3 regions of the Massilia sp. LXY-5 genome follow, and region 3 is predicted to be linked to each of the others. Evidence: predicted binding sites of a transcription regulator. Region 3 holds the regulator's gene; each other region holds the start of a gene.
The links. Region 3 encodes LexA, which represses DNA repair genes until DNA is damaged. Its sites were predicted from a motif close to ACTGTATNNNNATACAGT; they were not measured.
Positions count from the first base shown of each region.

Region 1: a site for LexA is predicted at 2,592-2,609, ahead of ACI48I_RS04520 (error-prone DNA polymerase). Genes of this name have one in related genera too.
Region 2: a site for LexA is predicted at 3,318-3,335, ahead of ACI48I_RS05750 (PA0069 family radical SAM protein). Genes of this name have one in related genera too.

Region 1 is NZ_JBNNEH010000002.1:228,564-236,034, reverse strand. It holds gene ACI48I_RS04520 (error-prone DNA polymerase) at 1-2,559, opposite strand, end outside; gene ACI48I_RS04515 (hypothetical protein) at 2,753-3,025, shown strand; gene ACI48I_RS04510 (Pls/PosA family non-ribosomal peptide synthetase) at 3,143-7,186, shown strand; gene ACI48I_RS04505 (4'-phosphopantetheinyl transferase family protein) at 7,201-7,471, shown strand, end outside.
Region 2 is NZ_JBNNEH010000002.1:502,340-509,810, reverse strand. It holds gene ACI48I_RS05765 (LysR family transcriptional regulator) at 1-756, shown strand, start outside; gene ACI48I_RS05760 (gamma-glutamylcyclotransferase) at 846-1,415, shown strand; gene ACI48I_RS05755 (hypothetical protein) at 1,572-2,021, shown strand; gene ACI48I_RS05750 (PA0069 family radical SAM protein) at 2,127-3,254, opposite strand; gene ACI48I_RS05745 (tRNA-uridine aminocarboxypropyltransferase) at 3,361-3,984, opposite strand; gene ACI48I_RS05740 (NADPH-dependent FMN reductase) at 4,014-4,580, opposite strand; gene ACI48I_RS05735 (hybrid sensor histidine kinase/response regulator) at 4,662-6,875, opposite strand; gene ACI48I_RS05730 (hypothetical protein) at 6,875-7,114, opposite strand; gene ACI48I_RS05725 (dienelactone hydrolase family protein) at 7,166-7,471, shown strand, end outside.
Region 3 is NZ_JBNNEH010000002.1:359,869-367,339, reverse strand. It holds gene rplI (50S ribosomal protein L9) at 1-215, opposite strand, end outside; gene rpsR (30S ribosomal protein S18) at 252-542, opposite strand; gene priB (primosomal replication protein N) at 578-871, opposite strand; gene rpsF (30S ribosomal protein S6) at 902-1,297, opposite strand; gene lexA (transcriptional repressor LexA) at 1,529-2,164, shown strand; gene ACI48I_RS05095 (sel1 repeat family protein) at 2,215-3,075, opposite strand; gene ACI48I_RS05090 (tetratricopeptide repeat protein) at 3,038-3,904, opposite strand; gene ACI48I_RS05085 (cystathionine gamma-synthase family protein) at 3,912-5,153, opposite strand; gene purF (amidophosphoribosyltransferase) at 5,169-6,695, opposite strand; gene ACI48I_RS05075 (CvpA family protein) at 6,761-7,249, opposite strand; gene ACI48I_RS05070 (SPOR domain-containing protein) at 7,275-7,471, opposite strand, start outside.

The DNA.
Region 1 (7,471 bases), 130 kb from region 3:
GCTCTCGAAAGGCCGGATCGCGCGCGCGTCCTCGATGCGGGCCGCCGCCTCGCGGCTCATGCCGCGCTGGAGCGAGAGGCCCAGGCGCACGGCGGGCTGGCGCGTCGTATCGTGGAGTTCTTCCAGCGTCGATTCCCAGCCGCTGATGGCGATGTCGACCGGGCGCACTTCGATGCCGTGGCGCTGGGCGTCCTGCACCAGCTGCGAGGGCGAGTAAAAACCCATCGGCTGGCTGTTCAGGAGCGCGCATAAAAACGCCGCCGGCTCATGGCATTTCAGCCAGGAGCTGGCGTAGGCGAGCAAGGCAAAACTGGCCGCGTGCGACTCGGGAAAGCCGTATTCGCCGAAGCCCTGGATCTGGCTGAAAATCGCTTCGGCGAATTCGAGCTCGTAGCCGCGTTCGAGCATGCCGCGCACGATGCGGTCGTAATACTGTTCGAGTCCGCCCTTTCTCTTCCAGGCCGCCATCGCGCGCCGCAGCTGGTCCGCTTCGCCGGGCGAGAAGCCGGCGCCGAGGATCGCGACCTGCATCACCTGCTCCTGGAAGATAGGCACGCCCAGCGTGCGCCCGAGCGCGAGCTTCATCTCCTCGCTCGGATAACGCACCGGTTCCAGGCCCTGGCGCCGGCGCAGATACGGGTGCACCATGCCGCCCTGGATCGGGCCGGGCCGCACCACCGCCACCTCGATCACGAGGTCATAAAAAACGCGCGGCTTCATCCGCGGCAGCATGCTCATTTGCGCGCGCGATTCGATCTGGAAGACGCCGACCGTGTCGGCCGCGCAGATCATGTCGTAAGTCGCCTTGTCGTCGGGCGGGATGTCCTGCATCTCGAACAGGCTCCCGTGGCGCAGGCTGACCAGCTCCAGCGCCCGCCGCAGCATCGACAGCATGCCGAGCGCCAGCACGTCGACCTTCATCAGGCCGAGTTCTTCGAGGTCGTTCTTGTCCCACTGGATGACGCTGCGGTCGGCCATGGCCGCGTTCTCGATCGGCACCAGCCGGGAGAGCTTGCCCTGCGCGATGACGAAACCGCCCGGGTGCTGCGACAGGTGGCGCGGGAAGTTCAGCAACTGCGTGGCCAGGGTCGCCCACTGGCGCGACAGCGGCGCTTCCGGATCGAGGCCGGATTCGGCCAGGCGATTGAGCAGGTCGGCCTTGTTGTCGAACCAGCGGTGGCTTTTACAGACCTTTTCGATGATGCCGAGATCGACCCCGAGCGCGCGGCCGCTGTCGCGCAGCGCGCTTTTCGGGCGGTAGCTGATCACGACCGCCGCCAGCGCGGCGCGGGTGCGTCCGTACTTGTTGTAGATGTACTGGATCACCTCCTCGCGGCGCTGGTGCTCGAAGTCGACGTCGATATCCGGCGGTTCGTTACGCTCCTTCGAAATGAACCTTTCAAATAAGAGATTCGCGCGCGCCGGATCGACCTCGGTGATGCCGAGGCAGTAGCAGACGGCCGAATTGGCGGCCGAGCCGCGCCCCTGGCACAGGATGTTGTTCGAGCGCGCGAAGTGGACGATGTCGTAGACGGTGAGGAAGTAGTGTTCGTAGCCCATCTCGCCGATCAAACCCAGCTCGTGCTCGATCTGGGCCTGCACCCTGGCCGGGATCCCTTCCCTGAAACGCCGGTGGGCACCGATATAGGTTTCGGCGCGCAGGAAGCTCGATGCCGTGTGCCCTGTCGGCACCACTTCGTTCGGGTATTCGTAGCGCAGTTCGTCGAGCGAGAAAGTACACAGGGAAGCGATACGCAGTGTCTCATCGAGCGCTTCGCGCGAATAGATGTTCGCCAGGCGCAGGCGCGCGCGCAGGTGCTGCTCGGCGTTCTGCGCCAGGCCATAGCCGCATTCGGCCACGGGCTTGTTCAGGCGCGTGGCGGTGAGCGTGTCCTGCAGCGGCTTGCGCGAACGGACGTGCATGACGACGTGGCCCAGCGCCACGATCGGCAACCGGTGCTGCCAGCCGACTTCCTCGATCGTGACCCGGTGCGCATCGTCGAAGGCGCGGTGCAGCAGCACCAGGCCGAGCCAGGCGCGATTGGGGAAGTGTTTTGCCACCCACGCGGCCTGCCCGTGCAGGCGGTCGACGTCCTTGGGCTCGTGGCCGGGATAGTGCGGCAGCAGGATCGCCAGGCAGTCCGGCATGCCTTTCAGGTGCGCGAATTCCGGTGGCGGATCGGCGATGTCGTCGGGCGTGAGGAAATAGGTCCCCTTCTCGCTGCGCGTACGTCCCAGCGTGATGAACTCGGACAGGTTGCCGTAACCGTTGCGGTTCTGGGCCAGCAGGATCAGCGACAGGGCCGGGTCGCCCCCTGGGTGGCGCAGGTGAAAATGGGCGCCGACGATGAAGGGCATGCCCGCCTTCTTCGCCTCGGCATGCGCCCGCACCACGCCGGCCAGCGAACATTCGTCGGTCAGCGCCAGCGCCGCATAGCCGAGGCGCACAGCCCGCTCCACCAGTTCCTCGGCGTGCGAGGCGCCTTGCAGGAAGCTGAAATTCGACAGGCAAAACAGCTCGGCGTAGTCGGGTAGATGAGCGGGCGGCGCAGATGACATCGGCAAGTCGGATTCTTGTGAGTTCACAAACTACTGTATAAAAACACAGTATAACCGACGAGGTCAACTTGGCAATAATTTCCGTGCGAATACTAAAAGGTCCTTGCACGGTGTTCAACTGGGACATTTTGCCCCAATGCACGGCGATTGCTTTTGAGTAAAATGATCAGCACCTGCGGCGACGCCACCTTGCATGGCAGTCGCCGAGGTTCTCTCCTCTCATCTGCATCAGGCTCACACCATGGATTGGTTCCCTATCGTCGCCGGTACGTTCAAGGTCATCGTGCCATGCACGGGCATGTTCTTTGCCATCAAGTGGCCTTACGAACAAGGGAAGAAGGGGAAGGAGATGGACAAGCGTGCGGTGCTGTGCGCGGCCGGCAAGGTTGCCGCAGTCTTCGCGCTGGCGCTCCCTGGCGTGGGCTCGTCACCGTCTTCCTCGTCAGGAAGTTCGGTTTGGTCATGACTTGAGTGATTCCTCGGCGGGCCATTCAAGGCAAGCGCCCCTGCAGGCGGCGTGGCGCTCCGGATTTTTGCGTACAACGGCCTTGCTTAAATCCAACTTCAGCCCTATCTGGCCTCGATGAACAACCCCATACCCGCAACGCGGCACCCCGACGTCCTGTACGGCCCCCACCAGCCCGAGTTGCTGCGCAACGAAATCCTGGCTGACCTGCTGGAAGCCAGCGCGCGGCGCGCGCCGCACCAGTGGGCCTTCGTCTCCGGCGCACGCCGGCTCAGCTACCGCGAACTCGACGAGCAGGCCAGCCTGGCCGCGTCGCGCCTGATCGACTCAGGCATCGGGCCGGGCGATATCGTCGGCCTGTGGATGCCGCGAGGGATCGAACTGTTGATCATGCAGGCCGCAATCGCCAAAACCGGGGCCGCCTGGCTACCGGTCGACGAAGACACGCCGGCCGAGCGCCTGCTGGTATGCATGCTTGATGCCGGTTCGCCGGCGCTGGTTACGAGCGAACAGATGCGCGAGCGGGTCGGCAGCGGCCTCGGCTGTGATTCCCAAGCCATCCACATGGCCGAGGACCTGTTGCTGCCCGCAGCGGACGGATACGTGTTGAAGCGCCGCGGCGTGGTCCCGGGAAGCGCCCCGGCCTATGTGATCTACACGTCGGGCTCGACGGGCAAGCCGAAAGGCATCCTGATCGACCAGCGCAGCATCTGCCACTTTCTGCGCAGCGAGAACGAAGTGCTGGGCGTGCGTGCCGACGACTGCGTCTACCAGGGCTTCTCGGTCGCCTTCGACATGTCCTTCGAAGAGATCTGGATTTCCTACCTGGCCGGCGCCACGCTCTGGCTCGGGCCCAAGGAAACCGCAGGCGATCCGGAAGCGCTACCGCGCCTGCTGGCGGAAAACGGCGTCACCGTGCTGCATGCGGTGCCGACCTTGCTGTCCCTGTTCGCCGACGACGTGCCCGGCCTGCGCATCATTAACCTGGGCGGCGAGATGTGCCCGGAAGCGGTGGTGGAGCGTTTCTCGAAGCCCGGCCGCATCATGTTCAATACCTATGGCCCGACCGAAGCGACGGTCTCGGCCAGCCTGGCGCGCATGGAACCGGGGCGCTCGATCACCATCGGCGAACCGCTGCCGAACTACGGCCTGCTGGTGATCTCGACCGAGACCGACAAGGGCCTGCGGATCCTGCCGCGCGGCGAAACCGGGGAACTGTGCATCACCGGTCCCGGCCTGTCCGCAGGCTACCTGGGGCGCCCCGACCTCACTGCCGAAAAATTCCTGCCCAACCCATGGGCCTCCGGCAGCCACGACGATCGCCTGTACCGCACCGGCGACCTGGCGCGCATCGAGCCGGACGGCCAGGTGGTATGCCTGGGCCGTACCGACGACCAGGTCAAGATCCGCGGTTTTCGCGTCGAACTGGGCGAGATCGAAGCCGTGCTGGCCCAGCAGGAAGGCGTCGGCACGACCGCCGTATTGCTGCGCAAGGACGAGGGCATCGACCGCCTCGTCGCCTATCTGGTGCCGGCCCAGGGGGCGACCGGCGAGCAGCTGGCGTCCGCCACGCTGCGCAAGGCACTGTCCGGCCGCCTGCCGCCGTATATGGTGCCGAGCCAATTCGAAGTCCTGGCTGTCATGCCGCGCCTGACCTCGGGCAAAATCGACCGCAAGGCCCTCAAGGCCATGGCCCTGAGCACGCCGCTGCCGGGCGACCCGGCCGGATCGGACACGCCGGAAACACCGGGAGAGCAAGCCTTGTTCGCGGCCCTGGCCCAGCTGTTCCCGGGCCAGACGATCCGGCGCGAGCAGGACTTCTTCTCCGACCTGGGCGGCCACTCCTTTTTTGCCGCACGCCTGGCAACCGCCCTGCGCCGGGACCCGCGCTTTGCCCACCTGACGGTGCGCGACATCTACGAGCAGCGCCGGATTGGCGCGATCGCGTCGAGCCTCGATCAGGGCGCGGGAACGGCGGCGGAGGAACCCGACTGGACCCCGCCGCCGGCGGCGCGCCGCTGGCTGTGCGGCCTGGCCCAGCTGGCGACCGTGCCGGTGCTCGTGACGCTGCGGATGGCGCAGTGGCTGGCGCCCTTCTTCACTTACCACTACATGACCGGCGACGCGGGCGACAGGATCCCGCGCGCGATCGCGGCGGCGATCGGCGTGTTCCTCCTAGCGACGATCATGGAGTTCGCGTTTGCGATCGGCGGCAAATGGCTGGTTGCCGGCCGCCTCAAGCCGGGTTCGTATCCGCTGTGGGGCAGGACCTACTTCCGCTGGTGGCTGGGCGACCGCCTGATCGAGGCGGCACCGACTTACCTGCTGGCAGGGTCCTCACTGTATACATGGTGGCTGCGCCTGCTGGGCGCGAAGATCGGCCGCGACGCCGTGATCGGCTCGATGACGGTGCGCGTGCCGGAACTGCTGCATGTCGGCGACAATGTCAGCATCGGCAATGCCGTCAATGTCGAGAACGCGCGCGTCGAGCGCGGCCGCCTGCTGCTGGGCACTGTCGTGCTCGAGGACGACGCCTTCGTCTCGTCGTACGCCCTCCTGGAGGGAAACACGCGCGTGGAGCGGCGCGGCCACCTCGAGGGCCAGTCGGCGCTGCAGGACGGGGCGGTGGTGCCCGCGAACCGCGTCTGGAACGGCTCGCCCGCACGCGACGCCGGCGCCTTCGACCCATCGGCGCTGCCGCCGCGTCCGCACACGAGCCGGCTGCGCCTGGCCGGAGAAGCGCTGTTCTTCATATTCGGCATCCTGCTGGTGGCGACGCTGTTCTTCATGCCGGTGTTCCCGAGCTTCGTGCTGATCGACTGGTTCGACGAGCGCGGCACCCTGGCCTGGCTGCCGGCGAATTCAATCCAGGCGCAGTTGGTGCGCTATTTCGTGCTGGCCCTGCCGGCCAGCGCGGTGCTGATTTTGATGACCGTGCTGGTGTCGGCTGCAATCCGCTGGGGCTTCCTGCCGCGCATCCAGCCGGGCCGCTTCGCCGTTCACTCGAACGCCTACTGCAAGAAGTGGCTGGTCAGCCACATCCAGGAGTCGAGCCTGAACGTCCTTCACGGCATCTACGCCACGGTGTATGCGCCCTTCTGGTACCGCCTGCTGGGCGCCAAGGTCGGACGCGATGCCGAGATCTCTACCGCGCTGGGCGTGGTTCCGGACATGCTGACACTGGGCGACGAGACCTTCATCGCCGACGCCGTGATGCTCGGTGACGAACATATCGACGGCGGCTGGATGACGATGGAACCGACCGTGGTGTCGAATCGTTCGTTCGTCGGCAACGGCAGCTACATCCCGGACGGCACCATCCTGCCGGAGGGCGTGCTGGTGGGCGTGCACACCCACGCTCCGGCCAACGAGCGCATGAAGGACGGCGACACCTGGCTCGGCTCGCCGCCGATCCACCTCCCGGCGCGCGAACAGGTGAGCGGCTATCCGGAACACCTGACTTACCGGCCGTCGCCGCTGCGCCGCCTCGGCCGCGCACTGGTGGAAGCCTTCCGCATCGTGGCGCCGCACGCCCTGGTGATCGCCGTCGGCTACACGGTGGTGCTGGACCTGATGCCGGTCGCCGGCGCCGGGCACTGGGCCGAAGTCATTTCCTACCTGGCGCTGATCGGTCTCGCCTACGGCATCGGCAACTACCTGTTCGTGCTGGCCTTCAAGTGGGTGCTGGTGGGACGCTACCAGAAACGCGCGGAGCCGATGTGGACGCCCTTCGTATGGGTGTCCGAAGGCGTAACGAATATGTACGAAGGCATCGCCGTGCCGAACTTCATGCGTTATCTGCGCGGTACCCCATGGCTGCCGATCGCCTTCCGTTTGCTCGGCTGCCGTATCGGCAAAGGCGTGTACCTGGATACCACCGACATCACGGAGTTCGACTGCGTGCACATCGGCGACCACAGCGAACTGAATGCGCTGTCCTGTCCGCAGACCCACCTGTTCGAAGACCGGGTAATGAAGATAGACCACGTCGACATCGGCAGCAAGGTCTATGTCGGCCCGCGCAGCGCGGTGCTGTACAGCGCCCGCGTGGGGGATAACGCACGTCTGGGACCACTCACGCTGGTGATGAAAGGCGAGCACATTCCTGCCGCAAGCAGCTGGATCGGCTTGCCGGCGGCGCCCTTGCGGGCGGCGCAGTGAGCGTGGACACGCCCTTGGCCATCCACTGGGGTGGGGACGCCAGCTTTGCCAGGCTCGCCGGACCATCCGGCGTGGCCATCATCGGGATACGCGGGCAGCCGGACCGCGAAACGGCCCGGCTGCGCATTCGCGCCGCCCTGGTGGCGGCGTTGGCTGCGCATTACGGCATCGATGCCGGCCGCATCGAACTGCATTCGCCCCAGGGCGCCGCGCCCTGGGCGGCCGTGGCGCTGGACTCGGGGCATCATCGGATTGCGCTGTCGATCAGCCATGATGGCGACATCT
Region 2 (7,471 bases), 140 kb from region 3:
CGCATCGTATTGACGGACATCGGCCGCGAGCTGTATCCGCTATTTAGCCAGATGATCGATGATCTCGACGGTGCGCTGGCGAACGTGGCGGACCATACGCAGTTGCGAAAAGGCGTGGTGCGCATCGCCGCGCCACAACTGATGTGCTGCACCCTGGTGCCCGCAGCCGTGGCTGCCTACCGCAGCGGGCAACCGGACATCGATGTCCGGGTCGCCGACAGCCCGGTCGAGAACGTGATCGCGCGCGTGCTCTCGGGCGAATCCGATTTCGGCATCGGACCCGAGCGCGAACCGGCGCCGCAACTGGAAGCGCGCGAGCTGTTCGAGATGCCCTTCTCCCTCGTCTTCCCGCAGGGACACCCCCTGGAGGCGAACGCGCGCGTCACCTGGCAGGACGTCGCGCGTTATCCCTTCATCGCCCTGCAGGGACAATTCACGGAGCGCCTGCTGGCCGACATGCAAGCCCTGCTGCGCGAAGTGCCCCTGAAACCGGCCAACGAAGTCACCTTCATGACGACGGCGCTGGCGATGGTCAGCGCCGGGCTCGGCATCACCGTCTGCCTGCCGTATGCCGAGCCGCTGGTGCAGCTCTACCAACTGCACATGCGCCCGCTCGAGGAGCCCAGGCTGACGCGGCGCTTTTTCGTCTACACGCGCGCCGGACGCTCGCTGTCGCCGGCGGCGCAGAGCTTCATCGATTTCCTGTTTCCGTATGTGGAGGGAAAGCGCAGCGAGGCGCGCATGATGCAAGCATGAATCAGCAGGCGTGAACCGGGGCTCTGCGCCGGCCGCCGCGCTGGGCTAGAATCGACGGATTGCAGATCGTTTCAGCAGGAGTGCCACAGATGTCCCTGAACACCATCGCGATCAACCAGCGCATGGACAAATTCGACGGCCACCATGAAGTCTGGCTGTTCGGCTACGGTTCGCTGATCTTCAAGGCCGACTTCCCCTTCATCGAACGCCGCCCGGCGAGCATCCGCGGCTGGACCCGCCGTTTCTGGCAGGGTTCGCACGACCACCGCGGCACCGAGGCCGCGCCCGGCCGCGTGGTGACGCTGGTGCCGGAAGAAGGCGCCGTCTGCCATGGCATGGCCTACCTGGTCACGCCGGAGGAATTCGCCCACCTCGACCACCGCGAGAAGAACGGTTACCTGCGGCTGGCGATCGATATCGCGTTCGATGACGGCGGCAGCGAAGAGGGACTGGTGTATATCGCGACGCACGAGAACGCGGCGTTTCTCGGCCCCGCGACCGAGCACGAGATTGCGCAGCAGATTGCCGGTGCGGCCGGGCCGAGCGGCCCGAACAGCGAATACCTTCTGGAACTGGCCCGGGCGCTGCGGGCGCTGGGCAAGCATGACGCGCACGTGTTCGAGATCGAGCGCCACCTGATCGACGCGGCCCGATCGTGAGTTTCCAGCCGGCGTCGTGACCCCGGCCCAGGGCGCCGCAGCCTCGCGGCGTCAACTCTTCCGGCACTTTCCTGAACCTTCAGGGTCGAACATCGGTCGTTCGAACAGCTGTCCTCGCGCCAGAGGACGGTCCGATTACGTTCACCAGGAGAGGCCATGTCCATCGACCGTCGCATCCTCGCCATTCTCGGAGCGCGGCTTCCCGCGATCTTCGACCTGATCCCCCGCGGCCCATTGAGTCTCGCCGCACTCAATGCGCAGCTCCTTCCAGCGCACGAACTGGGCGCTGCCATTGCCGCCGAGTTTGCGCATACCGCGTGGCAGGCCGATCGCTTCGGTCTCGACCCCGCGATCGCATTCATGGACCTCGACGATTGGTGCCCTACCCGTCCAAGGCCACCCAGGCTGCCGCCATGGTGGGGGCCACATCGCGGTCTGGGACCGCACCCGGAGCCGTGGAGTCAGGAATCGCATGCCGACTTCCACATCGGCTTTGCCTCCCGGCTTGCCTGGGCGTCGAGCCAGATCGATAGTCCCGCACTGCGCGAATCGTTCGACAAGGCGATCGAGCGCTCCATCGAGGCGATCGATTCCGGCACTCCCTGAAGCCGCAGCGGCACCCGCTATTGCGCATGGTTCGACGCTTTGCGGCGCCCACATCGCAGATACACGCGGGCGCCACGGCGGGTCCGATGGCCCGCCGCCCCCTCGTCAAAACAAATCCAGCTGCGCCGCCCCCTTCGCGCCCGCCTTGCCGGTCGCCGCCGGCACCACCAGCGGCCGCCGGAATTGCGATGTATCGAGCCGCTCGAAACGGCTGCCCAGCTTCCCCAGGCCCAGCCGCTCGACGGTCTTCGTAAAACGCTGGCGGATCAGGTCGGCCCAGACGCCCTCGCCCTGCATGCGCTTGCCCCAGTCGCTGTCGTAATCCTTCCCGCCGCGCATCTCGCGCACGCGGTTCATCACGCGCTGGGCACGTTCCGGGAAATGGGCTTCGAGCCATTGCTGGAACAGCGGATTGACCTCGAAGGGTAATCGCAGCACGACGTAATGGGCGCTGACGGCGCCGGCATCGCGCGCCGCTTCCAGGATGCGCTCGATTTCCGGTTCGGTGACGAAAGGGATGATCGGCGCCACGCTGACGCTGACCGGGATGCCGGCCTCGGTCAGGGTGCGGATCGTGCGCAGGCGCCGCGCCGGGGCGGCGGCGCGCGGCTCCAGGGTGCGCGAGATTTCCGAGTCGAGCGTGGTGATCGTGATCGCGGCACAGGCCTGGCCCTTGGCCGCCATCGGGGCCAGCAGGTCGATGTCGCGCTCGATCAGCGAGGACTTGGTGATCATGCCGACCGGATGCTGGCATTCGCTCAGCACCTCGAGCACCTGGCGCGTCAGGCGCATCTCGCGCTCGCAGGGTTGATAGGCGTCGGTATTCACGCCGATGGCGATGTGCTCGGGCTTGTACCCCGGATGCGCCAGCTCGCGCCGTAGCAGCTCGGCAGCGTTGACCTTGGCGAACAACCTGGTCTCGAAATCGAGCCCGGGTGAGAGGCCGAGATAGCTGTGCGTGGGACGGGCGAAACAATAGATGCAGCCGTGCTCGCATCCGCGATAGGGATTCAGCGAGACCTTGAACGGGATGTCGGGCGAGGCGTTGCGCGAGAGGATGCTCTTTGCGACTTCGTCCGTCACCTGAGTCTTGAAGCGCGGCGCATCGCCGGGCTCGATCCCGGCGTCCCAGCCGTCGTCGAAACCCTCGCGGCCGTTGACCTCGTACCGGCCTTGCATGTTGGATACAGCGCCCCGCCCTTTCGACACCGCGAGCGGACGCGGCGGCAACATTGGCTGCTCGGCACTGTATTCCCGGTCAATTGTTCGTTCGCGCAGTTCCACTGTGCACCTCATACTGTATGTTTATACAGTATGGTACGCCCGTCAGCGCCTGAACTCAAGCGTGCCGTGTGCGCGCCGCGTCCAGGGGCACGAAAGCGGCCTGTTGTTGCACAAAACCGTCAAACGCCTCCAATAAGGGCGCAACGAGCGCCATGTCGCCGCCGACCTGGCCCAGCGCGTAGGCGGTGGCCTCGAGGGTCGAGAGCTGGTCCGGGGCGTGCGCCTTGCGGATGCGGTAGTTCGAGGCCGGCATCTCGCTCAGGGCCAGGCGCGGCAGGCGCTGCAGGGCCGGGGTCAGGTGCAGCATCTTGCGGCTCTTGCGCCAGGTGGCGTCGAGCACCACCAGGCGCAGTTCCCCGGGCGGGGGCAGGCTGGTGGCCGGGGCCGCGGGCGCGTCCGGCGTCTCCGGATACAGCAGCACGGGCCGGCGGCCATCCGCATGCAACAGCGCATCCAGCTCCAGCGGATCGAAGGCTTCGCCGACCGCAAGCCGGCTGCCGGCAACGCACAGGTGCAGCAGGCGCGCGCTGTTCTTGGCGTTCGCCACTTCGAGCGGATGCTGCAGGATCAAGAGCCCGGCCGCGGGCGACACCGGCCGCACCCAGGCGCAGATGCAGGCCGATTGCGCGCGCAGGCAGGCCGCGCAGCCGGCGCGGCGGGGAGGAGAATCGGGCGTCATCGGTCAGCGCGCAAAAGGCGCCGATTGTATCAGCCGGCAGATGTGCGCAGCGGCGCCAGCGCCCCGCTCCAGGCCACCACCTGGTCGAGCATGGCGGTCAAGGACTGACCATGGTGCGCGGCCGGCTTGAAGGTGGCGAAATTCTCGAAGTCAGTGAACAGCGACAGCATCACCTGCCCGCGCACGTCGGCCACCATCAGTTCGCCCATCACCAGGCGCAGGCTTTCGACGGCGCGCACGCCGCCGGCGCTGCCGTAGCCGACGAAACCGGCCGCCTTGTTGTTCCACTCTTTATAGAGGAAGTCGATGGCGTTCTTCAGCGCGCCCGAGGTGCCGTGGTTATACTCGGGCGTAACGAAGACGAAGCCGTCGAACTGCGCGATCTTGTCGGCCCAGGCGATCGTGTGCGGCTTCGAATACTGGCCCATCGAGGGCGGCACCGGCTCGTCCAGCAGCGGCAGCTTGAAATCCTGGATATCGACCAGCTCGAAGCTCGCATCGCTGCGCTGCGACGCCGCGTCCATTACCCAGCGCGCCACGTCGAGCGCCTTGCGCCCCGGACGGGTACTGCCGACTATCACCGCCACCTTGACCATGTCCGTCTCCTCAAGTGAAGAACAACCCGTGCTCATTCTAGTCAGGTCGCGCAGCGGCCGGCGCCGCTTTGCCCCATACAACTATTCCTGCGCGACGAGGCCGCCCAGCAGGCGCACGGCCTGGGCGATGTCGTAGGGCTTGGCCAGGATCGGCACGTCAGGCAGCGCCACCTGGCGCTCGGTATAGCCGGTCGCCAGCACCACCGGCAGCTCGGGCCAGCGCCGGCGCAGGGCGCGCGCCAGGTCGATGCCGCTCAGGCTGCCCGGCATGACGACATCGGAAAACACGACATCGACCTGCAGTCCGGCGTCGAGCAGCGCCAGGGCGGCGTCGCCGCTCTCGGCCATGCGCACCGTAAAGCCGGCCTGGCGCAGGCCGCCGGCGACGGCTTCGCGCACCAGCGGGTCGTCTTCGACGAAGAGCACGCTGCCGCTCTCCTGCCGCAATACCGCCGGCGCCTCCGGGACAGCCGGGGCCGGGGCCGGCGCCGCATCCGCACGCGGCAGGTAGATGTGCACCCGCGTGCCGCGCCCCAGGGCGCTGTCGAGCGTGAGGAGCCCACCGGCCTGGGCCGCGAAGGCATAGGCTTGCGGCAGGCCGAGCCCGGTGCCCTGCCCCGGCGCCTTGGTCGTGTAGAAGGGGTCGAGCGCGTGCGCCAGCACCTCGGGCGACATGCCGGCGCCGCCGTCGACCACGCTCAGGTGCAGGTAGTCGCCGGGCGCCAGGCCCTGCGGCGGCGTGTCCAGGGCGACATTGCGCGCGATGATGCGCAGCACGCCCCCGCCGTCCATCGCGTCGCGCGCATTGATTGCCAGGTTCAGCAGCGCCAGGTCGAACTGCAGCGGTTCGACCGTCACCGGCCACAGGTCGGGCGCGAAATCGGTGTCGACCGCGACCGCCTCGCCCACGCCGCCCCGGATCAGCTGCAGCGCGCTTTCCAGCTGCAGCTTCGGATCGACCGTCAGCAGCCGCCCTTCCTGCACCCGGCCGAAGGAGCCGAGCTGGCCGGTGAGCTTGGTGGCGCGCCCGACGGTGCGCTTGCAGGTGTCGATCAGGCCTTGCAGCTTCGGATCCCTGGCCAGCATCGCGCCCAGCTGCAAAGCGGTGGTCAGGGTTTGCAGCAGGTTGTTGAATTCGTGGGCGATGCCGGCCGTCAGGCGTCCGAGCGATTCCAGGCGCTGGCTTTTGAGCAAGGCGCCCTGCGCCTGTTCGGTGGCGCGGATCGCCTCGTTCACCCGCTGTTCGAGCTCGCGCTGCGAGCGCCGGATCTGTTTACTGGCTTCCGTCATGCGGCGCGCCACGTTGTCGATCTCTTCCAGTCCGTGCGGGTGGTAAGTCACCTCCTCGCCGTTGCCGAGGCGGTCGGCGCAGCGCCCCAGGTATTCGATCGGCGCCGTTGCCCGGTTCGCGAACCAGCGGCCGGCCGCCAGGGCCAGCACCAGCAGCACGGCCATGATCGCGGCCAGGAAAGCGGCGGCCCTGATCGGTACCTGGCGGATCTCGGCCGTGGGAATGCTGATCAACACCTTCCAGCCCGTGTTCGGCACCGTGCTGGCCAGGGCGCGCACCGGGATGCCTTCGAGCGTCTCGCCGTCGAACATCAGGGCGCCGTCGCCAGCGGCGATGCGCCTGCGCGTGTCTTCACGCAGCAGCGTGCCGACATACCGGCCGGGGTCGCGCGAGCGCGCCACGATGCGGCCGTTGCGGTCGGCCACGGAGGCGATCCAGGTGCCCGGGAAATGCTGGCGCACCAGCAATTGCTGGACGATGCCGACGTGCAGGCCCAGCAGCAGGTAGTAGCGCACCTGGCCCTCGATGCGGACCGGCACCTGCATCATGAAGTCGTGGCGGCGCACCGGCGGCGCATAAAAAACATCGGAGACCAGGGTGCCGGCCGCGCCGAAGCGCTCCACCAGCGCCGGCAGGTTCGATGGGTTGCGCCCGGGCACTACGCTGCCGAACGGGCGCCGGGTGTTGAGGACGGTCTTGCCGTCCAGGTCCAGCAGGATCGCCACCGCGCCGACGCCCTCGGCGGCCCGCTGCGCATGCGCATAGAACTCGGCCATGTCGCCGGCGGCCAGCGCGGGCGACGCGGCCAGGGTGCGCAGGATACCCTCCTGGTGCCGCATTTCGTTGTCGATGAGCAACGCGAACGCATGGCCGGTTTCCGCCACGCTGCGCTCCTGGTCTTTTTGCTGTTCCACGTAGACATACGCCACCGCCAGCGCCGCGCCGATGAAGGCGGGCACCAGAATGGCGACCACGAGGAGCAGTAGCCGGTTCCGGAATCGCATCACATCTCCCTATGACGACGGGCGCGTTCTGGGGCGCCCGTTTGCGCTCCGGCAGCGGCCGGAGCGACAGCTGAAAAATCTGCAATATTTCCTTTTAAATCATGCTCCTGCAGGCGTTTGAGGTCCCGTTCAGCCTGTTCAATATGGACATAAATAAACATCTTAACCACACACAAAAATTTAGCTCTGGAATTGCCGAAACGGATATTGCCCTCGACTGTCGAGGTGCCTAGAATCAATTCATTCCGATCAGCAATTCTGTCACACCGGCAGGCATTCCAGAGTCTCCCATGTTTAGAGTTCGCCCCACCGTTCGCAAGATCACCGCCGCCCTGCTCGCCGCCATGGCCATGTTGCCAGGGATCGCGATCGAGCAGGAACTCAAGCTCGACTACCGGATGAACGAGCAGATCGTACAGGTGCCGGCCGGCGATGAAAACCGCGCGATGCTGGAGACGACCGTATTCCGCCCGAACGGTCCCGGACCGTTCCCGCTGCTGGTCATCAACCACGGCAAGGACCCGGGCCGTCCGAGCGCCCAGCCGCGCGACCGCTTTTATCACATGGCCGCGGCGTTCGTGAAGCGCGGCTATGCG
Region 3 (7,471 bases):
AGCTTTTCGCCTTGGGCTTGCGAAGCGTTCAGCTTTTCAGCAGCAGCTTTTTCCAGCTCGGCGCGCTTGGCTTCGAACTCGGCCTTGGCCGATTCGGTGGCGCGGCGGGCCATCTTTTGCGGGATCAGGAAGTTACGTGCGTAACCGTCCTTGACCTTGACCACGTCGCCCAGGTTGCCGACGTTAACAACTTTTTCCAAAAGGATAACTTGCATATTTTTCTCCAGGATATTCTGATCTGTACGACGGGATTAACCGTGGTGCAGGTCGGTGTACGGCAGCAGCGCGAGGTAGCGTGCGCGCTTGATCGCGGTGTCGACCTGGCGCTGGTAGTGCGCCTTGGTGCCGGTCAGACGTGCAGGCATGATCTTGCCGTTTTCCTGGACGAAGTCCTTCAGGGTGTCGACGTCTTTGTAATCGACCTGTTCCACGTTTGCAGCGGTGAAGCGGCAGAACTTCTTGCGCTTGAACAGCGGGTTCTGCTGTTTGCGCTTGAGTTTTTCTTTGGCTTTGTTTTTGTCGAACTTTTTACCGAATGCCATTTGAGGCTCCTGTATCTAAATGGTGGCCGCTAGTCTTAAGCGGCGGCACTAAAATCAATGATGTGAAACACCAGGGCTTTACTGTTGCGATTCTTCCTGGCCAAAAATCCCGTGAACTGGTGTGCGGCGCCCAGTTCTGCGCTGGCGAAGCGGCCCGAAATTTCTCCCGCGGCGAACGCGGCAATTTCGAACTCGACCAGCCTGTCCACCCCTGCCTCGACCTGCTGCGAACTGTGCATCAGGATTGCCGAGACGACCGGCACGCCGGCGGGGGTATAGCGCAGTACGTCGCGTTCAGCAATCGTCGCGACGACTTGTAACTGGTTCACTGCGAGTTCACGATTCCTGGCAAGAAAAATTTAGGCAGCAGCTGGGGCCGGGGCTGCAGCGGCCGCTGGGGCTTCTGCGCGGTGGCTCTTGGCTGCGTCTTCGCGCTGGACCGACTTCATCATTGGCGATGGAGCGGTTTCAGCTTTCTTCATCTTCACGGTCAGGTGACGCAGCACGGCATCATTGAACTTGAATGCGGTTTCCAGCTCGACCAGGGTCTCGTTGTCGCACTCGATGTTCATGCAGATGTAGTGTGCCTTCGGCAGCTTCTGGATCTGGTAAGCCATCTGACGACGGCCCCAGTCTTCGACGCGATGGATGTTACCGCCGCGTGCGGTGACGCTGGCCTTGTAACGCTCGATCATCGCCGGGACTTGCTCGCTTTGGTCCGGGTGGACGATAAAAACGATTTCATAATGACGCATGCAACACTCCTTGAGGACGTTTAAACAAATGCCCACCTCGGCGTCAAGACGAGTGTGGGAAGGGAAAGCCGGCAATTATAACGCGGATGGCATGAAGGCGCAATCTCCCGCCGGCGTCGCCCCGGCGCGACACCTTGCTCGACAGGAAATGTTAAAAAATGAGGATTTCCCTTGCATTCGCCGAAATACTGTACAAAAATACAGTCTGAATCATTAACCTGTGGCAGATCCATGCTCAAGCTCACTGCAAGGCAACAACAGATCCTTGAACTGATCAAGGAAGCGATCGACAACACCGGCTTCCCGCCGACCCGTGCCGAGATCGCGAAAGAATTGGGCTTCAAATCGGCCAACGCCGCTGAAGAACACCTGCAGGCCCTGGCCCGCAAAGGCGCGATCGAGATCGTCTCGGGCACCTCGCGCGGCATCCGCCTGATCGGCGCTTCCCTGCCCGATCCGGTGCCGACCGTACCGGCCGCCCTGCTGATGTCGCTGCCGCTGGTCGGCCGCGTCGCTGCGGGCTCGCCGATCCTGGCACAGGAACACGTCGAAGCCACTTACAACGTCGACCCCGCCATGTTCGGCGCGCGTCCCGATTTCCTGCTGAAGGTGCGCGGCTGGTCGATGCGCGACGCCGGCATCATGGATGGCGATTTCCTCGCCGTCAAAAAGATCGACAGCGCCAAGAACGGCCAGATCGTCGTGGCCCGCATCGGCGAAGACGTCACCGTCAAGCGCTACCGCAAGACCGGCGAGACCATCGAACTGCTGCCGGAAAATCCGGACTTCAAGGTCATCCGCGTGGAGCCGGGCGACGATTTCGCGCTCGAGGGCCTGGCGGTGGGATTGATGCGCAGCTGGCATTAAGCGCGGCTGGGTATGAAAAAGCCGCTGACGCGGCTTTTTTAACGTCGGCGTTATTTGTTGGCCTGGCTATAGTTGTGCTTTCGCGCCTCGATGTCGCGCGCGCGCTCGGCCGAAGGACCGCCCTCGATGATGGCGTTGTGCTCCTTCACATAGGCCCCTGTCGCGCTGCGCCAGGCTGCGACATCGGCCAGCACCAGCTTGGCCGCGACTTTCGCCTCTTCCGACAGGTTCTCCTGCACCTGGGTAAGATGGGTTTGCGCGCGCTCCGTCTCGGCGGCATTCATCAGCTTCACGATGTCTGCCGGAATGCGCTTTACCAGCGGCGAGGCTGCATTCAGGTTTTCCACGAAACCGTTGTAGCAGCTCTGCCAGCTTGCAATGGCTGCCGATACGCGATCGATCTCGTCGCTCTGCTTCGATATCGCGGGAATGCGCGGTGCGGGACAAGCATATTTCCCGGTTTTCAAGTCGCTACCGTCGTAGCCGCTTAACCAATAATCGATGTCGGCCCGCCGTTCCGTGCGCTGTTGCATGACGACGAGCGAGCTGGCCGCCACCGCATTGCCTTTCGCAGCGGCTTTACGGAACCATGCCTGGGCCTTGGCCTCATCCACGACGCCGGCTTCGCCGTACCAGTACATCTGGCCCAGGTGTTGCTGTGCATCGGCATTGCCGGCATTTGCCAGCCTGGTGTACAAGGTCAGGGCTTCCGTATAGCGCTTCTGCTCGAACAGCGTGTTGGCGGAAGCGAGATCGTTGGCGGCAGCAGCGGGAAGGCTGACAAACAGGAAGGCAGCGTACAGAAGTTTTTTCATGGCGGTAACGAAATGAGCAGGGCCCATCATACTGCGAGAAGGGCCGCCACTCAAAGGATCACTTGCCGGTCGTGATGCGCGTGTTCGTGCTTCCATGCAAACGCATCTCGTTGTCGCGCACGTTCCGAATCGTGTCCAGTTCCAGCTGACGCTTGCGCCGCAGGTTCTCCTCTTTCACGAATGCCTGGGTCGACTTCTCCCAGGCGTCGCGCTGGGCTAACGTCGCGTCGGCTTGTGTTTGGGCATCGAGGATGATCTTGCGGTAGGTCGGCTCGATATGGGCACGCACGCGCTCGAACTCCGCGGGGCTCATCATGTCGAGGACGTCTTGCGGGATCACTTTGCCCGGTGGCATCGCGGAATTGAAGTTACTGACGAAGCCGTTGTAGCAGGTCTGCCATGTTGCAACAGCTGCGCGGGTGGCCTCGATCTCCTCATTGGTCTTCGACAGGACGGGAATCGCCGGCGCTGGGCAGGCGAATTTTCCCGAGCGTAGCTCTTCACCACGATATTCGCTCATCCAGTAAGCGATTTCCTTCTCGCGGGTCTTGCGCCGTTCGAGGATAGCCAGCGATTCCTTTGCGTCGGGGACGCCTGCCGCCGCGGCTTTGCCGATCCATTCGCGGGCAGCGTTCAGATCTTGCGCCGTACCGTCGCCATACCAGTACATCTCGCCAAGGCGGAATTGGGCTTCGGAATTACCGGCGCGCGCGGCCTTGGTAAACAGCGGCAGGGCCTTCGCATAATCCTTGGCTGCCAGCAGGCGATTCGCGTCAGCGAGATCGTCTGCGCTTGCACTAAGGCACACGAAAAGTAAGGAGAGTACATAACGGCGCATGGAATCGTCCTGTCGGAAATATTGTAGGCCGATCATAAAACCGTAATGTTTTAAAGGCAACGCATTCTGCGTGCACATGCGTTGCATTTTTACATCATACGTCCAGTGCGACGCGGAAATCCTCCAGCAAATCGTCGGCATCCTCGATGCCCACCGATACCCGGATCAGCGACTCGGCAATGCCCATGCTGGCACGGCGCTCGGCACCCATCTCGAAGAAAATCGTGTGCGCGACCGGAATCACCAGCGTGCGCGTGTCGCCGAGGTTGCTTGCGGGGATCGCCAGGTTCAGGCGGTTCAGGTAATCGAAAGGATCGATATCCGCGCGCAGCTCGAAGCTGAGCAGCGATCCGGCGGCGCGGAACAGCTCGGTGCTGAGGCCGTGTTGCGGATGCGAGGGCAGGCCCGGATAGTGGACGGCCGAGACCCGTTCATCGGCTTCGAGCATCTGCGCCAGCGCCAGCGCATTCGCGCAGGTGCGCTCCATGCGCAAGGCCAGCGTTTCCGCGCCGACCGCGATGTGGTGCGCCGCTTCCGGCCCGAGGGCGGCGCCGAAATCGCGCAGGGCCTTCGCGCGCAGCTGGGCCATGCCCTGGGCGGCGGGCGGCTGCTTGCGGAAATTCGCCGCGATATTCGGGAAGGCGCTCCAGTCGAACAGGCCGGTGTCGGTCAGCGCGCCGCCGAGCGCGATGCCATGGCCGGCGATCGACTTGGTCAGCGAATTGACGACCAGCCCCGCCCCCACCGCTTTCGGGCGGAACAAATACGGCGTGGTCATGGTGTTGTCGACCACGTACAGGATGCCGCGCGCGCGGCACAGCTCGCCGATACGGGCCAGGTCCGCCACCTGGGTACGCGGATTGGCGATGGTCTCGACGAACACCAGGCGCGTATTTTCCTTCAGCACCGCCTCGACATTGGCCACATCGGTCGCGTCGACGAAATCGACCGCGACGCCCTGCCCCGCGACCGTCTGCCACAGGCTGTTGGTGTTCCCGAACAGGAAGCTCGACGAGACGATGTGGTCGCCTTCTTTCAGCAGCGCCTGGAACAGCGCGCCGATGGCCGCCATGCCGGTGCCGAAGCACAGCGACGACACCCCGTCTTCCATCTTCGTGATCTTGTCTTCCAGCGCGGACACCGTCGGGTTGCCCTGGCGACCGTAGCGGAAGCCCGGCTCCTTGCCCTGGAATACGGACGCCAGCTGGCGCGCATCGTTATAGCCGAATGCGACCGAGGTGTGGATGGGTTTGTGCAGCGAGCCCTGCTCGATCGCCTTGCGGCGGTCGTTGTGCAGGATCGTGGTCGTGAAACCGTAGTGTTTTTTTTCGCTCATGGCAGTGCAGGTGAATTATTCGGCGGGGACCGCTGGATTCAGGTTCAGCTGGGTACGCACCACGTCTTCCTGCGAGACACCCTTGCCGCCGTTATGGCGCGCAGTCTCCAGGTTGTCGAGGTAGGCCGGGGTCACGTCGCCGGTCACGTAGACGCCGTCGAAGCACGAGGCCTCGAAATTGGTCAGCGCCGGATTCACGTCCGAGATCGACCGCTTCAGGGCATCGATATCCTGGTAGACCAGGCGGTCGGCGGTGATCTCCTCGCACACTTCCTCGACGGTGCGGCCGTAGGCGATCAGCTCGTCGCGGGTCGGCATGTCGATGCCGTAGACGTTCGGGAACAGCACCGGCGGCGCGGCCGAAGCGAAGAACACTTTGCGGGCGCCCGCTTCGCGCGCCATCTGCACGATCTCGCGGCTGGTGGTGCCGCGCACGATCGAGTCGTCGACCAGCAGCACGTTCTTGCCCTTGAACTCGGAGCCGATGGCGTTCAGTTTCTGGCGCACGGATTTCTTGCGCATCCCTTGCCCAGGCATGATGAAGGTACGGCCGATGTAGCGGTTTTTAATGAAACCTTCGCGGTATTCGACGCCGAGCTTCAGGGCCAGCTGGATCGCCGCCGGACGCGAGGAATCGGGAATCGGCATCACGACGTCGATGTCCTCGACCGGGATCTCCTTGCGGATCTTGTCGGCCAGGTATTCGCCCATCTTCAGGCGGGTGGCGTAGACCGAGGCACCGTCGATCACCGAATCCGGACGTGCCAGGTAGACGTACTCGAAGGCGCAGGGATTGAGCGACGGGTTTTCGGCGCACTGGCGCTCATGCAACAAGCCATCCTCGCCGATGAACACGGCTTCACCCGGGGCGATGTCGCGAACGAAGCGGAAACCGATGCCCTCCAGCGCCACCGATTCGCTGGCAACCATGTATTCGGTGCCGTTCTCGCCCTCGTTCATGCCCAGGCACAGCGGACGGATGCCGTACGGGTCGCGGAAGGCGAGCATGCCGTGGCCGGCGATCTGGGCCACGACGGCATAAGCGCCGCGCACGCGGCGGTGCACAACCCCCACCGCCTTGAACACGGCTTCGGCGTCGAGCGAATAGCCGTTGGCCGCTTCCTGGATCTCGTGGGCCAGCACGTTGAGCAGCACTTCCGAGTCGGAATTGGTATTGATGTGGCGGCGGTCGTTGCGGAACAGCGCCTCCTTCAGCTCGGCCTGGTTGGTCAGGTTGCCGTTGTGGGCCAGGGTGATGCCGAAGGGCGCGTTCACGTAGAAGGGCTGGGCTTCTTCCTCGCTCGACGAGCCGGCGGTCGGGTAGCGGCAGTGGCCGATACCGGTATTGCCCTGCAGCGAACGCATGTTACGGGTGCGGAACACGTCGCGCACGAGGCCATTCGCCTTGTACATCGAGAACATGCTGCTGTGATTGGTTGCAATGCCCGCCGCGTCCTGGCCGCGGTGCTGCAACAGCAGCAATGCGTCATACAACAACTGGTTGACGGGGGTTTGCGAGACGACGCCGACGATGCCACACATGGTGCGCTCCTAAGAACTGAATGCTGTTACGGAAGAATGCAAAACGAAGATTTCAAAACGACTGTTCAAAAATTCAGGTGCTGCGCCAGCGCAGCGGGGAGAAAGGGCTTGACGGTGCGCGCGCCGGCTTCGGCCAGGGGGGACAACAGCGCGTCTTTCCAGAATGTTTGTTGGGGAATGGCGGTCATGGAACACAATATGACGGCGGCCAGCACGATTACAATCCCGCGCGCCAGGCCGAACAGGCCGCCGAGGCCGCGGTCCGCCAGGCTCAGGCCGGCGGCGTCGATCAGCGCGCCGATGGCCAGGGACAGCAGGCCCATCAGGATGCGCACGCCCAGGAACAGGGCCACGAAGGCCACGATGAGGCGCGCCGTATCGCCCGGTATCATACCCGGCAACAGCGTCGCGAGGCGCGCGCCATACGCATTGGCCACGACAAAGGCGACGATCCAGCCCGTCAGGGACAGGATTTCTTTCACTAGACCACGCATGGTGCTGATCACGACCGAGGCTAGCAGCACGAACAAGACCAGGTAATCGAAAATCGTCACAGTCGGCAAGTGCGGGCCACGCGCATCAGATCGGTACCAGGAAACCGCCCAGGCCCAGCGAGCCCAGCTTTGCCTTGGTCCTGTCGGCCTCTTCGCGGCTGCCGAATGGACCGACTTGCACCTTGATCAGGGCGCCGGACTTTTTGGTAAACGAGCTGATGCCGCCGGAACGCAGGCGGGCCTGCAGTTCGTCGACCTTTTCCTGGGTCCCCAGGGCCGCCA